Thermosphaera aggregans: one gene and its partners. The protein of the gene in region 4 binds, or shares a complex with, the protein of the main gene of each other region. Links are inferred from orthologs where the notes say so. Each region holds a gene or a part of one and is shown on either strand. Other genes may lie near its edges. The genes, in order: IMZ38_RS01980, IMZ38_RS02100, rpl4p, IMZ38_RS00430 and rpl18a.

Region 1 (2,924 bases), 270 kb from region 4 along the record:
CTGCTTGTCAATCATGCCCAGGGCTTTCTCGCTCTGAACAGGCCTCACTATTATGCTGTAAAGCCTTTCGGTCTCACTGCTCACAGGAACACCACCTCGAACTTCCTGGCAACCTCTTCGAGAGCTGTCTTCGAGAAAACTGTAAGCCTCCCGGGCACCCCGCCGGGCGCCAGGTGCAGTATCCCCAGGTTCCCGGGTGTCGCAATATCCACGCCAGGGAAGTTTCTAACAGCCTTGGCAAGCGGCTTCTCATAGCTTGTGAGGACGAAGAGTATGCTCTTAGGCTCAACATACCTGCGCCCCCTCATCTTGCCCTTACCAGCCCTGATCCCGGTGCCCTCCTGGCTTCTGACAACATCATCCCATAAGCCTAGCTTTGAGAGCCACTCCCTAGCCTGCTTCGAATCGCTTATCTTCTCCTCGGCATCATCCAGGACTATGATGGGGAGCGTGTCAGCTGTGAACACATGCCCGCGGGCTTTAACCAGCTCAATCCTTGAAGTAGCCGCTAAAGCTGAGGCTATCGCGTAAACCCTCTCCTTCTTGTTAACCTCCTCGTGAAGCTTTCTCTCAGGCGTTGGCGGGAATGCCAGGTGCCCCTTCCTAGTGCTAACCACGAACCTGGCCGTTCCATTGGGGAGTCTCGGGACTCTCGCAATACCGTAGCCAACTCCCCAGTACTTGGCGGTTGTCCTCCTGCCAGCCATCGGGTCCCTGCCCTTAGGCTGGAGCATGGCTGTGAAAGCTGAGAGGAAGGCCCTCCTTATCAAGTCCTTCCTAACAGGTAGCTGGAACACCGGGGGGAGTTCGATACTGCCGGCCTCACCCCCCTCGGTGTTGAAAACCTTCACCGTTAACCTGTCAACCTGCCTGGGAACCATTAAAGTCCAAGTCATGGGCTACCACCTAAACACCTTGCTTACTCTCAAGGTTTAAGTACGTGATCCTGGGAGGCTCTATCGGGAGCCATGCAGGAGGTCTAACAGGGTGTCTCAGTATCAACAACCTCTTGGCAGGGCCGAACACCGTGCCCTTCAGCATCAAGTAGGGTCCGTAAACGAGGCCGTAGTGTAGGAAGCCGCCGCTGGGCGTTACCTCAAGACCGTTCAACCCTATCCTGAGGACACGCTTGTTGTAGTCGGTTCTACGGTGGAATCCTGTCTGACCAGCCTGCGGAGGCTCGCTCATTGTTCCGAAAGCAGGGCTCCTCGACCCTATCTTCCTAGCACCCTTCCTGTGCTTATGCCATCTCGGAAGCACTTTCACGCCAAACCTTTTCACCACGCCCTGGAAGCCCTTGCCCTTGGTAACCCCTATCACATCGATGAACTGTCCCTCGGTGAAAACATCCTTAGCCGTTACCAATCCGCCGAGAATGCTCTCCCCGTACTTCACAACTTCCTCAACCTTTCCCCCGCCTATCTTTATCTCAACGATCTCAGGCTTCTTCTTACCGAAGCCTGAGAGAACAGGTATTGTTGAAGCCAGCGCTCTAACCTCGACAACGTTGCCGGTGAATACTTTCTTGAAAGCCTCCTCCCAGTTGGTCTCCACGAACTTGAACCCGTACTTACCTGTTGGATCAGGTTTTACAAGGCCGTGGTTGAGCTTCCTAAGCCCCTGCAGGTACTTCCTGACAACGCTGTCAACACTGTCGGTGAGCAAGGGGTTCTTGCTGTAGTATTCCTCGTAAGCCCTCCCCACTGCTTCAACAGGGCTCCTCCAGGCCTCGCCGAGGGAGACGAGGCCTCCCTGCTCTCCAAAACCGTAAGCACGTAGCCCAAGGATAACCATGGGCGGGGCATCCAGGATGGTTACGGGCGTGAAAACCTCCTTACCCGTGAAAGGAGTGTGAGGCCTGTCCTCAACCATTAAACCATGGGTCATGCCAGCCTTGTACGCGGCGAAGCCCAGTAGCACAGGCTTCGACACTACACCGTGCTTCTCAGCCTCCTTCCCATACTTCTCCAGCACCAGCTCAGCCCATGTTTTAACAGGCCATGTCTTGACGCGGGGAGTCAGCTCCTCCGCTCTCTTCCTCGGTCTAACGCCAAGGCTTCCGCGTCTCGGCGCGTGCAGCTTTCGATGACCCATTAGCTTCCACCTTCATGGATGGATTATTATACAGGTTTTAAAGCATATTGTTCAATCTAATTTTTCAGATCCTTTTTAATTTTAAAGCATGGTTTACTAGTCCAAGAGTTATTATTAAAGCCTCCTCCGTTCTCACAGTTTTAACTTTTTGACCGGGCACAGTGTTCCACACGTCTCCAAGCTCCTCGAGCCTGAGCCCCTCAGCACCAGCTATATCGTGAAGCCCTCTCCCCGGGGATCCGAACAGTATTAAAACCCTGCTACTGGATGCTAGGGCTGAGAGCTCGTCGAAGCCTGGGACACGCCCATACCTGCTAGTCGCCACGATCCTCGCATCCCTGTTGCCCTCTACAAGCTGCTTGAAACTATCCGTGAACCGGAGCTCAGGCCCCTTGTAGAAGTCCCTGTCCACACACTCAGCAATCTTCTCCTCGGGATCCACTATCCTGATAACTGTCAACCCCTCCCTGCACTCACCGGTTGCGTCGAAAACCCTTGAGGAGTCAATATATACTTTGAAGCTCCCGCTCTTCTTGAACACGTATCCAACTCTTTCATCCCCGGGTTTGAGCCCGCGGGGGACGTCGAACCATTCCAGGCGGATGGGAGGGAGGATTCCAACATGCTTCAGGACGGGGCTTCTCGGCACAAGCCTCCTTCTCAGGTAGGGGGGTGTGAAGAAGTACTCCCAGTGCTTCCTGATCAGCCTAACATACTCCCTGTGCGCAGAGAGATCGGTCTCGAAATCCTTGTAGAAGAATGCTCTTGAAACCCCGAAAATCCCTAGGATCCTAGCTACTTGATGGATCCTGAGGGTTTTTAAAAGAAGG
Region 2 (3,007 bases), 290 kb from region 4 along the record:
ATTATCGCCAGGATCACTACTAGGACAGAGTAGACTATTATGTGAACAGGGTCCGCGAACACGCTGTAAAGTCCGTTGGGGGATGCCAAATAGTAGGCTAACCCGCCGATCAACCTCCCGTTCTCATCATACTTTGCAAGCAACTCGACAACCCAAGCCGGCAGGATCCCTCCGAGATATGTTCTAAAGATGGTTGCGAACACCAGGATGTTAGCGTACAGGATGCCCACGAACAGTATCGGGATGTTTGCAACGTAGAGCAGTTTCAACGGGATCCTCGACTTCACAGTATACATTTTAGGTGTTGAAACCGGTATCTCAATCTTCATCGCGTCGAGATATAGTAGGACGAAGATTATCACAATGGTTGCCATAAGTCCTGTTAAATCCCTCCCCCCAGGCCGGATCAATATGTCCCCCAGCCCGCCCCCTGCCTGAATCCTCGATATCACGTAAGGTATGAAGCCAACGGGCTCCACCCCGCCTGCTTCGGTTGAAAGCGTGAAGGGGCTGAACAGGTTCCAGAAGATTGTTGTGGCAACACCTGACAGGATGAATAGTGAAACCCCTGAGCCCAGCCCCCAGCCTTTCTGAATCATTTCATCAAGCATGATAACCATATATGATGCAAGGAACAGCTGTGCCCACACTATTAGACGGGTGGTCCAGGATGCACTGCACTGGAGGAAGGGGTTTCCGCCCGTAGGGTACCAGTACCTGCAGGATAGCACGTACATGGCTGCCTCGAAGCCTGCTAGGAAGACTCCGAGGGTTTTCTGTGCAGCAGTGAACTTTTTCCGGTTCTCCGGGTTGGTTAAATCTAGATCTATGAGCTTAGCCCCAACTAGGATCTGCATTATCAAGCCCGCTGTCACTATAGGTCCAATCCCGAGCTCCATTAAAGTACCACGGTTTGATGCGAAAATTATTTGAACCAGGAGGATCTGCTCGGGACCGGCCTGTACAATACCGTACAAGGGGGTGTTAGCCATGATCAAGTAGACTACCAGGGCTATTGCCGTCCAGAAAAGCCTCTCGTAGAGAGAGGGCTTTGTAGACGGCTTGACAGCAGTGGGCATGTAATCAGCAATCTTAGCCATTACGTCGAGCACTCCCATCGCCGACACCGTTACCTCTTAGTATTCACTTCTAGACTCCTTAATAATACTGATAAATCGTTTAAATACCTAATTCCGCACGCTGAAACATTGAGAAATGCCTGAGGCAACCGTTAACTTGTGAGGAGAAAGATGTGCGTAGGGAGTATTGAATGATGCTACTCTAAAACCTCTACCCTACCGCCTGCCTCCTCGATCTTCCTCTTAGCCTCCTCGGAAACATACTCAGCAATAACCTTTAGCTTCCCGGAAACCCTTCCTCTCCCCAGCACTTTGTTATAACCCATTTCCACAGTGTTAATCACTACTAGCCCGTTCTCAACCACCGCCTTACCCTCCTGCTCAAGCCTCCTGGCTATCTCGTCGAGCTCGCCAACGTTTATAGCCCTGACCTCTTCCCTAACGCTCCATGGTGAGGTGAACCCGTGCTTCCCGTACCATCTGGGAGCGTTCTTTATAACCCATAAGTACTTGTGCTTGTGCATTCCAACAGCTCCGAAGCCGCCTCTTGAACCGCTCTTCCTGTGCTGGCCAACCCTTCCCCATCCCATTGTCCTGGTCCTGCCGCGGAGCTTTCTGGATTTTTTCTCCTTTCTCACAACCATTCCAATCACCCTAGATCATTTTCATTATTAAATCGTTAATCGCCTTACCCCTGTAGCCTAGCTCCCCGCTATTCCCTACTGATTTCTTAATGCTCCTCTTAAACCCTCCTCTCGGCGGGTGCATTCTGAAAACAGGTTTAACCAGGCTGTCTATCTCGTGAAGCCTGACACGCCCCTCTAGCAACGCGTCCGCTAACCCTTCTATCCCGCCGGTTATGCCTAGGTGTTTCAGCTTCTCGTTAACGTACTCATCGGTAAGCTTTCTGCCGCCGATGGTTCTCCCCCTACTCCTCAACAGTTCGATAAGGGTTTCCCTTGAAATCTCGCCCCATGTGACCCAGTCCTTGACGGTTTCCAACACGCCTTTCAGCCCGGGAAGGTCTGACGGGTAGATGACCAGGTGGTATTTCCTGTGAAGCCTGAGCAGTTTCAACGCGTGCTCGACGTCGGGCGGGGTGTCCGCCAAGCCCCTGAGCCTTATTATAGCGTAGAGTTCAGCAACCATTTAAACCACCTCAGCCTTTCAACCAGTCAACAGGTGTTACAAACCTGTACGTGTTCCTTAAAGCATTCAACGTTGCCTTTGCAAAGTTCAGGGATGTCCTTGTCTCGCCAAAAGACTCCGTCCACGCATCCTTGATACCGGCCATTCTCAAAACCACTTTACCAATATCTCCGGCTACAAGCCCTGTTCCCTTAGGCGCTGGCTTAATAATGATCTCAACGCTCCCGCTCTTCCCGGTAACCGTGAACGGGACGCTGTGAGGCTCTCCGCACCTGCACTCCCAGCTCCCGCACCCTCTCCTGATCGGGGTTATGTTGAGCTTCGCGTTCCTAATCGCCTTGGCCAGGGCATCAGTGTACTGCTTAGCCTTGCCTGAGCCCACGCCCACGAACCCGTTGCCGTTGCCTATTACTACGACAACCCTGAACTTCGTCCTCCTTCCAGCATCTGTCATTTTCTGAACAATGCCAGCGTCAATCCTCTCGTATTTGAGATCGGGGAGGAGGTAGTCCACTATCTCCGGCTCCAGCAATGGGAGGTTCCTGTCGAATATCTCCTTCAAACTGGTGATCTTGCCTTCGACAACCATCCTGCCTACTCTGGTCCTGGGAACCCATCTCTCCAGGGCAACTTTGTCCACCGCGCTCATAGCCATTTAAATCACCCCTTCACCCCGCAATCCTTCATAATCCTCTCCTTAACCTCGTCGAAGTGTGAGGGAAGGTCAACGGGGTTTAAACCGTTAGCAAGGTATTTTGAAAACCTCTTCTCTAATAAAC
Region 3 (2,853 bases), 280 kb from region 4 along the record:
TCCTAACCACTGGATCGTCTCGAGAAATAGTTGCTGTCATTTGCAGAAACCTTTCAGGAAAATCTAAGGGGAAACCCCTAATTAATCCTTAGCTTGGAAAAAGCTGTAAAGCCTAACCCTTCCTCCTGCCAGTTCTCCTGGCAGCTATGTGCCCGACCTTCCTGCCCGGAGGAGTCATCCTTGAGATTGTCGAGGGTCTTCCAACATGCTGGTGGCTTCCACCACCGTGCGGGTGGAACGCAGCGTTCATCGCCACACCTCTAACCCTAGGCCACCACCTGGACTTAGCGCTCCACTTATAGTATGACGCGCCAGCTTTCAGCAAGGGTTTCTCAAGCCTTCCCCCACCGGCTACAACGCCTACCATGGCCCTTGCCTCGTTCGGCACCTCAATGATCTTGCCGCTGGGGAGCTGGACCTGGGTCTTGCCCCCGGCTCTCCCAACTATTATAGCGTAGGTTCCACTAGACCTCACGAACCTTCCGCCATCGCCCGGGTTCTTCTCAATATTGCATATCTGGGTTCCCTCGGGTATTGAGCCTATGGGCAGTATGTTGCCGTGAACGGGTTTCGCAGCAGGGCCTACTTCAATAACCTGCCCCTTATACATCCCCTCGACAGCTGGAACGTAGAAGACCAGGCCGTTCTCAAGCTCTATCTCTGCGAGAGGCACCCACCTGCCCGGGTCGTGGATGAAGTCAGCTACCACTCCCTTAAACGTCTGGTCGAACGGTATCAACGGGTATTTCGCCGGCGCTACGTGAACGTGATCCGGTGTCCTGAAATTAGGGGATCCACGCCCCCTTCTCTGAATGATAAGCCTCTTACCCATTCAAACCACCCCTAGATCAAGCCTATTTGAGCCGCCACGTCGCTGGCCTTGTACTCCGGAGCCAGCTTGACGTAAGCCTTCTTCTCCCCCTTAGGGGTTACAAGTATCCTGACCTTTTCAACCTTAACGTTGAACAGTGTTTCAACAGCCCTCTTCACATCCTGCTTGCTAGCGTTGATATCCACTATGAAGGTTAAAGTGTTCTGCTTGTCAATCATGCCCAGGGCTTTCTCGCTCTGAACAGGCCTCACTATTATGCTGTAAAGCCTTTCGGTCTCACTGCTCACAGGAACACCACCTCGAACTTCCTGGCAACCTCTTCGAGAGCTGTCTTCGAGAAAACTGTAAGCCTCCCGGGCACCCCGCCGGGCGCCAGGTGCAGTATCCCCAGGTTCCCGGGTGTCGCAATATCCACGCCAGGGAAGTTTCTAACAGCCTTGGCAAGCGGCTTCTCATAGCTTGTGAGGACGAAGAGTATGCTCTTAGGCTCAACATACCTGCGCCCCCTCATCTTGCCCTTACCAGCCCTGATCCCGGTGCCCTCCTGGCTTCTGACAACATCATCCCATAAGCCTAGCTTTGAGAGCCACTCCCTAGCCTGCTTCGAATCGCTTATCTTCTCCTCGGCATCATCCAGGACTATGATGGGGAGCGTGTCAGCTGTGAACACATGCCCGCGGGCTTTAACCAGCTCAATCCTTGAAGTAGCCGCTAAAGCTGAGGCTATCGCGTAAACCCTCTCCTTCTTGTTAACCTCCTCGTGAAGCTTTCTCTCAGGCGTTGGCGGGAATGCCAGGTGCCCCTTCCTAGTGCTAACCACGAACCTGGCCGTTCCATTGGGGAGTCTCGGGACTCTCGCAATACCGTAGCCAACTCCCCAGTACTTGGCGGTTGTCCTCCTGCCAGCCATCGGGTCCCTGCCCTTAGGCTGGAGCATGGCTGTGAAAGCTGAGAGGAAGGCCCTCCTTATCAAGTCCTTCCTAACAGGTAGCTGGAACACCGGGGGGAGTTCGATACTGCCGGCCTCACCCCCCTCGGTGTTGAAAACCTTCACCGTTAACCTGTCAACCTGCCTGGGAACCATTAAAGTCCAAGTCATGGGCTACCACCTAAACACCTTGCTTACTCTCAAGGTTTAAGTACGTGATCCTGGGAGGCTCTATCGGGAGCCATGCAGGAGGTCTAACAGGGTGTCTCAGTATCAACAACCTCTTGGCAGGGCCGAACACCGTGCCCTTCAGCATCAAGTAGGGTCCGTAAACGAGGCCGTAGTGTAGGAAGCCGCCGCTGGGCGTTACCTCAAGACCGTTCAACCCTATCCTGAGGACACGCTTGTTGTAGTCGGTTCTACGGTGGAATCCTGTCTGACCAGCCTGCGGAGGCTCGCTCATTGTTCCGAAAGCAGGGCTCCTCGACCCTATCTTCCTAGCACCCTTCCTGTGCTTATGCCATCTCGGAAGCACTTTCACGCCAAACCTTTTCACCACGCCCTGGAAGCCCTTGCCCTTGGTAACCCCTATCACATCGATGAACTGTCCCTCGGTGAAAACATCCTTAGCCGTTACCAATCCGCCGAGAATGCTCTCCCCGTACTTCACAACTTCCTCAACCTTTCCCCCGCCTATCTTTATCTCAACGATCTCAGGCTTCTTCTTACCGAAGCCTGAGAGAACAGGTATTGTTGAAGCCAGCGCTCTAACCTCGACAACGTTGCCGGTGAATACTTTCTTGAAAGCCTCCTCCCAGTTGGTCTCCACGAACTTGAACCCGTACTTACCTGTTGGATCAGGTTTTACAAGGCCGTGGTTGAGCTTCCTAAGCCCCTGCAGGTACTTCCTGACAACGCTGTCAACACTGTCGGTGAGCAAGGGGTTCTTGCTGTAGTATTCCTCGTAAGCCCTCCCCACTGCTTCAACAGGGCTCCTCCAGGCCTCGCCGAGGGAGACGAGGCCTCCCTGCTCTCCAAAACCGTAAGCACGTAGCCCAAGGATAACCATGGGCGGGGCATCCAGGATGGTTAC
Region 4 (2,774 bases):
GGCTGCTCAGGGAGCTCCCCGTTCGGCGGCAGGGCTCCACGCTCCCTGAGAACCTGCCTCGTCAGTATCCAGTACAGCAGGGCCAGGCTCTTCCTCCCCTTGTTGTTCCCTGGGATTATGAGGTCTATGAAATCGGTCTTGTTATCCGTGTCGGCGAACGATACTATTGGTATGCCTATTTCAGCAGCCTCTTTCAAAGCCTGCGCGTCAGCCCTCGGATCCGTCAGCAAGACTATGTCGGGCTCGTAGTACCATTTAAGGCTTGGGTTTGTGAAGGTTCCGGGGAGGAATCTCCCAGTGAATGTTTTACAGCCGATGTACTGGCACATCTTGTTCACAGGCTTCTTACCATACTGTCTAACAGATACCACAGCTATCTTTGCAGGCTCGTACCTCGCTAGGAACTTGCCAGCTATTCTCAACCTGTCATCTATCTTTCTCACGTCGAGAATGTATAGGCCATCGCTCCTAACCCTGTACACGAAGGGCTCCATGAACTTCGTGCATATGTGCGTGCCTATGTGAACACCGGCTGACAAGTACTTGTCCACTGGAACCAGTAGCTCTATAACCTTCTCTCCCGGCCTCGGGGTAACGGGCTGCTCGCCCAGACCGCTTATATCCTCGCTCTCGAACATGCTTCTCACCTCACGATATCTTGGGGAACTGTAAAACCTCTTTTGAAACATCCACGTATGATAAAAACATTCTCCTGCAACAATATCTTTTAACGCCTAGATCATCTAAAACCTTACCCGGCTCCTCGCCTGCCTTAACCCTCTTCTCATACTCCTCCCATAAGTGGCCTATGGGGGCGCCGCACGTGAAGCATCTAACAGGGAAAAGCATGCTGCACACCTACCTGTAGCTCTTCTGCCATCTCCTCCTAGCGCTGTATCTACCCCACTTCTCCGACTCGGTCCTCCTGGGGTCGCCGCTCAACATGTGCCTGTCGTACTCGGTGAATATTTTCTTAACCTCTTCATCATTGTCAACATACTCTAGCAGGCCTCTCGCTATAGCTGTCCTGGCAGCCTCAGCCTGGCTCATGACGCCGCCTCCTCTCACCTCTACTCTAATGTCAACCTTCCTCCACAAGTCGCCGACGAGCATTAAAGGCTCCATCATCTTAACCCTTGCCAGTTCCACTGGGAATACCTCGAGGGGTATTCCGTTAATCCAAACCCTCCCAATTCCTGGCTTAACGACTGCTTTAGCAATGCTTGTCTTCCTCTTGCCCGAGGCTACGACGATCTTAAACTTTTCGACAACAGTTTCACTCATTCAAACCACCCCTCCAACCAAGCGCAGCCGCTACCTCGCTCACGTAAACAAAACCCTGCTTAAGCCTGGAGGCATCGGCCTCCTCAAACCTGACGAACTCCCTCCCCTTCAAGCCCTCAGGGGTTCCAACGAATATTCTCAGCCTCTTCAACGCCTCCCTCCCCTTGGGCTGGGTGTAGGGGAGCATTCTCTTGATAGCTCTCTTCATTATCGTGACCGGGGATCTCGGCCTTTTAATCCCGGATTTCTCCGGGTTACGATGAGTTTTAGCTTTCAAAATATTCTTATACCCCTCGATAACCCTGCTTCTCTCACCGCTTAGAACGGCTTTCTCAGAGTTAACTATTACCACCTTGTATCCTTCGAGCAGTTTCTTAGCAACAATGCTCGCTAATCTCCCCAAAATCTGGTTTGAAGCATCAACGTAAAGTATTTTCTCCTCGCTCACGGTCTCACCCTATTATCTTTACATTCGACCCTTTAGGATTCTCCCTAACCAGGTCTGTGAGGCTAAGCACTCTGCACCCTGCTTTCAACAACTGCTCGTATGCTGTTCTAGAGAAGCTGTAGGCTGCGACAGTTATCTTGTGATCTATCCTCCCGGAGCCCAGTACCTTGCCCGGGACAACCACGACATCGCCCTCCACGGTATACCTGTTTAAACGGCTCAGGTTTACTGCTCGACGCCTCCTAGTGGGCTTCGCCAACTCCTCAGCTACCCTCGCCCATATCGGGGCGTCATGGATTTTAGAGGCTTTTTCAAGCTCCCTAATCGTTTTCCTCAAGACTATGCTTGTCTTCTTCAACTCCATCATGCTTAAACACCCTTCTCCCTCAGCGTTTCAACGAAGTCGTCAAGCTTTTTCTCAAGTATTCTAACAGACTCTAATAAAACATTTCTAGCTGATAAAGCACCTGTTAACTCAAGGGTTAGTATGAACTCGTCCTCCTCATGGCTTACCTTGATAGCTCCTGAGGGACATATGTTTTCACAAATCTTGCACATGGTGCAGTCCAGTAGCTTGCCGCTCCTAACCTTTATCTCCCCGGATTCGAAGGCGAGAACCTCTTTAGGGCAGGCTTCAACACATTTAAGGCAGTCCTCTCCTCTGCACAGCCTCTGGTTCACAAGTATTTTTGGAACATACTTGTGCGCTGCTACCGAGACAGGGCTCCACTTAATATGCTCCTTACCTCTTCCAAGCCTAGCGTATGCTTCGAGCTTAACTTTCTGAGGCTTTATCAGCTTCACTATCGGGATCTTCCCGAAGCTAGGCTTCACGTCAGGGTCGCTTGACACCAGGAAGTCGCTGTAGAGTGTTACTGGCTCATCCCCTCCCTCTCCTTCAAGGCTTAGGCGGACAAAGCAGTCTTCCGAGAACAATCCTTTCTCACCAGCCTCCCTGCACTCCTCGGGGCTCTTATACTTCCACAATGCCTCGTTGCTTGTCAGCGGGATTAATCCCAGCCTGTGGGCAAGGTATTCGTCG
Region 5 (2,997 bases), 340 kb from region 4 along the record:
CCTCAGGTTCATTACTCATCAACTCTCTAATCCGGCAAAATCTTGTTGACGTATTCATAAACGTTAAACGGCTTTAAATCTTTATAGCCCTGCCCAACCCCTGCGTAGATCACTGGCTTCCCAAGTATGTACGCAATACTAAGCGGTACCCCGCCCTGCTCGTAAGCATCAACCTTTGTGACAACGACCCCGTCAACCCCTACTGCGTCGTTGAAAAACCTGGCTTGCTCTATCGCGTCGTTACCGGTTAAAGCATCCACCACGAGTATTTTGAAATGGGGTTTAACAATCCTCACAACTTTCTTCAACTCGTTAACCAGATCCACGTCAACATGCATTCTCCCAGCAGTATCTATCAACAGTGCGTCAAAGCCCCTGCTGGATGCGAACTGTATGGCGTCGTAAGCCACGGAGGCTGGGTCAGAACCGTACTTGCCTGTGAAAACAGGGATTCCTGTTCTCTCACTATGTATCTTCAGCTGCTCCTGCGCTCCAGCACGGAAAGTGTCCGCAGCAACCATTAACGGCTTAAAACCGTTCTCCCTTAAGAGCACGGCTACTTTAGCAATAGTGGTTGTCTTACCCACTCCGTTAACGCCTAGGAATACGAGTTTGCAGGGCTTGTTAGCCCTTGCGACATCGAGGAGGTTGACACTACCCGCTTTCTCGAAAACCTCTATTAAAATGTTCTTAAGGACGCGCTGAAGATCCTCCCTGCTCTTAACCAAGCCCTCATCCACTGCTTTTAAAAGCCTGGCTGAAATCTCTTCTGCAACCTCGTAGGCCACATCGCTCGCAACTAGCTCGAGCTTTAACTCATCAATAAGGGATTCAAGCTTCTCTCGCGAGAAAATTATCGACGAGGCTGAGTCAATAAACTTTCTAAAAGCTTCTTTAATCTTCTTGAACAAAAGCTAGCCACCAGTGGCTTGGCCTCCCGAGTCCTCGGGTTTCTGAGCCTCGGCATACATCTGGTTTAGAATACCCTGGATAGCAGAGTACTCGTCAAGCGCTGCCCTATACCTTTTTTGAAGCTCGTCGAGCAACCTGTTAACGCTGGCAATCCTTTTCTCTATCACTTCAACAGCCTTATCCCTACTAGTTTTCAAGTAGTAGCCAAACCCTATGTTAACCAGGACGCTCCCTGTCCATCCCTCCCTGATAATCCCCGGCACCAGGACGCTTGACAGCCTGTCAACGACTACGAAGCCTTCTCCTCCCGCTTCGGGAAGGCTTTTCAAAGTCTCTGATGCTAGCTGAAGCTCCCTATACTGTGTCACGTAGTTGTTGATAGTGTTGGATAAAACAGTTATATACTCCCTGAGCTCTGAGGCTCTTGCCAGGAGCTCCTCCAGCGTTATCGTCTTCTCGCCTTCCGCCTGCTCACCGCTCATGGCTTAACAATCCTCGTCGCTCTAGCCAACTCCCTCACAACCACGTCGATGGATTCCTCAGGATTTATCTCAGTGATGCTCTCGATTCTTATATGGTATCTTTTAAGCTTGTGCTTGCTACCCATCAAGCTGTATATCTCCTCGAGCGCGTCGCTCTCGTTAACGGCTCTCACATCTTTCGTAAAAACCTGCCAAGTAGGGAGCCTGTCATGGCTGATAAGCATGTATCCTTTAACCCGGTATGTTTTAACCGTGCTCACTCCAGCTCACCTCCCAAACCCCTCTTAATCCTGAGTATTTCGGGGCCAGTTGTGTTGCCCCCGACCACTATTCCCTTATTATTAGCTAATACCCCGCTCCTTATATATGGTACTCCTGCGTTAACCGTGGCCTTCTCAGCCTTAATCTTTAAAACATCTAATAGGGTTTTAAAATCATCTTCAACGAAGCCTGGGTGGACGGCGCCGCCGAGATCGTTTACCACGCCGAGGCTGCCAGGTATTGACAGCTTCATTAAATCCTTCTCAACCACTTCGACGCCGAGAACGTCCGAGACTTTTTTCTGAGCCTCTCTCTCGAGCAGGGGGCTTGTTATACACCCCTTATTATTGCATAGGAGTAGGTTGCCAAGCGCTGTGTGCCTCGACCTCACTACTTCAACGCTGAGCTCGTGCTCCCTAGCCTTCTCCTTGATCAAGCTGAGCTCTTCTTCGAAAACAATGTGCGGGAGAATTATCCCGTTGTCGTTACCGTTAATGAAGACCCCGTTTAAAATTGTGCCGGCTATCCTCGCCTCTACAATATCGACTTTAAGGGTTTCGGAGATTGCTGCTAAGTCGTCACGCCCGATTCCAGGGGGTAGGATGATGATCTTGTTATTGGTGAACCCGTATACTCCAATGTTTGAGTTTCCGAAAAAACTCATCCTGATGATATCCATGTTCACACCTGGGCTTTAAGGGTTAGCCGGATGGTTTCGGCGTGGCAGTTTTTCTAGCCAAAAAAACTTTGGCAACCTTATTCTCCTTGTCAAGCCTTACCTCAACCACGACCTTCCTAGGAGGCTTCTCCCTGCTTCTAGACCATATGTAGTCGTTCACCGCTGGGTCGACAATAATCTTCTCCGCCTCCTTGAAATGCCTGGCCACGTACTTCTTAACCAGCCTCACCGCGCGGTCAGCCCTGTTAGCCCTCCTGCCATAGTAGACTTTTCTCAAAGGAATTACGTGAACGGCTTTAACAACCTGACCCTGCTCGCTCATGGTGCCTCACCTAAATATTCTTAAGCTTACTCCTCCTCCAATTCCTAAGCCTGAAACCTCTTCTAACACTCATCCTGGTTTTAACAGTGACCCATATTGGAATAGGCTTATTACTCTTATCAGCCGCGGCAAGCCTTAGCTTGCGAGCCAGGTGTTTGAAGCGAGCCATAAACACCACCTACTTCCTCTTAAACGTTATGCGTGTTTCCCTCCGGGAATGCTCATATAATTCTGATAAAATCTTCTTTAAAAACTCATCAGTAACGGGAACAGGTATACGCCCGGCCTGGGCCAGGGCTATTATTTGTTGCTCAAGGGCTTCAGCCAGCTCAGGCTTGACA

What was found.
Region 1: IMZ38_RS00430 (region 4) and IMZ38_RS01980 share a complex: the UniProt entries of both Methanocaldococcus jannaschii proteins name them as parts of the 50S ribosomal subunit. The link is inferred for Thermosphaera aggregans from one-to-one orthologs.
Region 2: IMZ38_RS00430 (region 4) and IMZ38_RS02100 share a complex: the UniProt entries of both Methanocaldococcus jannaschii proteins name them as parts of the 50S ribosomal subunit. The link is inferred for Thermosphaera aggregans from one-to-one orthologs.
Region 3: IMZ38_RS00430 (region 4) and rpl4p share a complex: the UniProt entries of both Methanocaldococcus jannaschii proteins name them as parts of the 50S ribosomal subunit. The link is inferred for Thermosphaera aggregans from one-to-one orthologs.
Region 5: IMZ38_RS00430 (region 4) and rpl18a share a complex: the UniProt entries of both Methanocaldococcus jannaschii proteins name them as parts of the 50S ribosomal subunit. The link is inferred for Thermosphaera aggregans from one-to-one orthologs.

What each region holds. Positions count from the first base shown.
Region 1 is NZ_CP063144.1:344,314-347,237, reverse strand. The notes cover bases 1-2,901. They hold IMZ38_RS01980 (50S ribosomal protein L3), read right to left. Parts: upstream 2,095-2,901; coding sequence 907-2,094; downstream 1-906. Other genes in these bases: IMZ38_RS01975 (putative RNA uridine N3 methyltransferase), read right to left, coding at 2,159-2,901; rpl4p (50S ribosomal protein L4), read right to left, coding at 81-896; IMZ38_RS01990 (50S ribosomal protein L23), read right to left, coding at 1-84. Outside these bases: more of IMZ38_RS01975, read right to left, coding at 2,902-2,924. UniProt on the Methanocaldococcus jannaschii protein: One of the primary rRNA binding proteins, it binds directly near the 3'-end of the 23S rRNA, where it nucleates assembly of the 50S subunit.
Region 2 is NZ_CP063144.1:358,269-361,275, reverse strand. Bases 1-2,984 are described here. They hold IMZ38_RS02100 (uL15 family ribosomal protein), read right to left. Parts: upstream 1,724-2,984; coding sequence 1,277-1,723; downstream 1-1,276. Other genes in these bases: IMZ38_RS02085 (50S ribosomal protein L18), read right to left, coding at 2,889-2,984; IMZ38_RS02090 (30S ribosomal protein S5), read right to left, coding at 2,239-2,883; IMZ38_RS02095 (50S ribosomal protein L30), read right to left, coding at 1,734-2,228; secY (preprotein translocase subunit SecY), read right to left, coding at 1-1,118. Also shown: more of IMZ38_RS02085, read right to left, coding at 2,985-3,007. UniProt on the Methanocaldococcus jannaschii protein: Binds to the 23S rRNA.
Region 3 is NZ_CP063144.1:345,420-348,272, reverse strand. Bases 24-2,853 are described here. They hold rpl4p (50S ribosomal protein L4), read right to left. Parts: upstream 1,932-2,853; coding sequence 1,116-1,931; downstream 24-1,115. Other genes in these bases: IMZ38_RS01980 (50S ribosomal protein L3), read right to left, coding at 1,942-2,853; IMZ38_RS01990 (50S ribosomal protein L23), read right to left, coding at 844-1,119; IMZ38_RS01995 (50S ribosomal protein L2), read right to left, coding at 113-832; IMZ38_RS02000 (AAA family ATPase), read right to left, coding at 24-40. Outside these bases: more of IMZ38_RS02000, read right to left, coding at 1-23. UniProt on the Methanocaldococcus jannaschii protein: One of the primary rRNA binding proteins, this protein initially binds near the 5'-end of the 23S rRNA. It is important during the early stages of 50S assembly.
Region 4 is NZ_CP063144.1:70,391-73,164, reverse strand. The notes cover bases 5-2,755. They hold IMZ38_RS00430 (50S ribosomal protein L13), read right to left. Parts: upstream 1,733-2,755; coding sequence 1,277-1,732; downstream 5-1,276. Other genes in these bases: IMZ38_RS00420 (DNA-directed RNA polymerase subunit D), read right to left, coding at 2,102-2,755; IMZ38_RS00425 (50S ribosomal protein L18e), read right to left, coding at 1,737-2,099; IMZ38_RS00435 (30S ribosomal protein S9), read right to left, coding at 859-1,284; IMZ38_RS00440 (DNA-directed RNA polymerase subunit N), read right to left, coding at 649-849; rpsB (30S ribosomal protein S2), read right to left, coding at 5-638. In the rest of the region: more of rpsB, read right to left, coding at 1-4; more of IMZ38_RS00420, read right to left, coding at 2,756-2,774. UniProt on the Methanocaldococcus jannaschii protein: This protein is one of the early assembly proteins of the 50S ribosomal subunit, although it is not seen to bind rRNA by itself. It is important during the early stages of 50S assembly.
Region 5 is NZ_CP063144.1:406,288-409,284, reverse strand. Bases 23-2,996 are described here. They hold rpl18a (50S ribosomal protein L18Ae), read right to left. Parts: upstream 1,655-2,996; coding sequence 1,391-1,654; downstream 23-1,390. Other genes in these bases: IMZ38_RS02390 (DNA-binding protein), read right to left, coding at 2,835-2,996; IMZ38_RS02395 (50S ribosomal protein L39e), read right to left, coding at 2,667-2,825; IMZ38_RS02400 (50S ribosomal protein L31e), read right to left, coding at 2,357-2,656; IMZ38_RS02405 (translation initiation factor IF-6), read right to left, coding at 1,651-2,334; IMZ38_RS02415 (prefoldin domain-containing protein), read right to left, coding at 915-1,394. Also shown: IMZ38_RS02425 (SecE/sec61-gamma family protein translocase subunit), read right to left, coding at 1-12; more of IMZ38_RS02390, read right to left, coding at 2,997-2,997.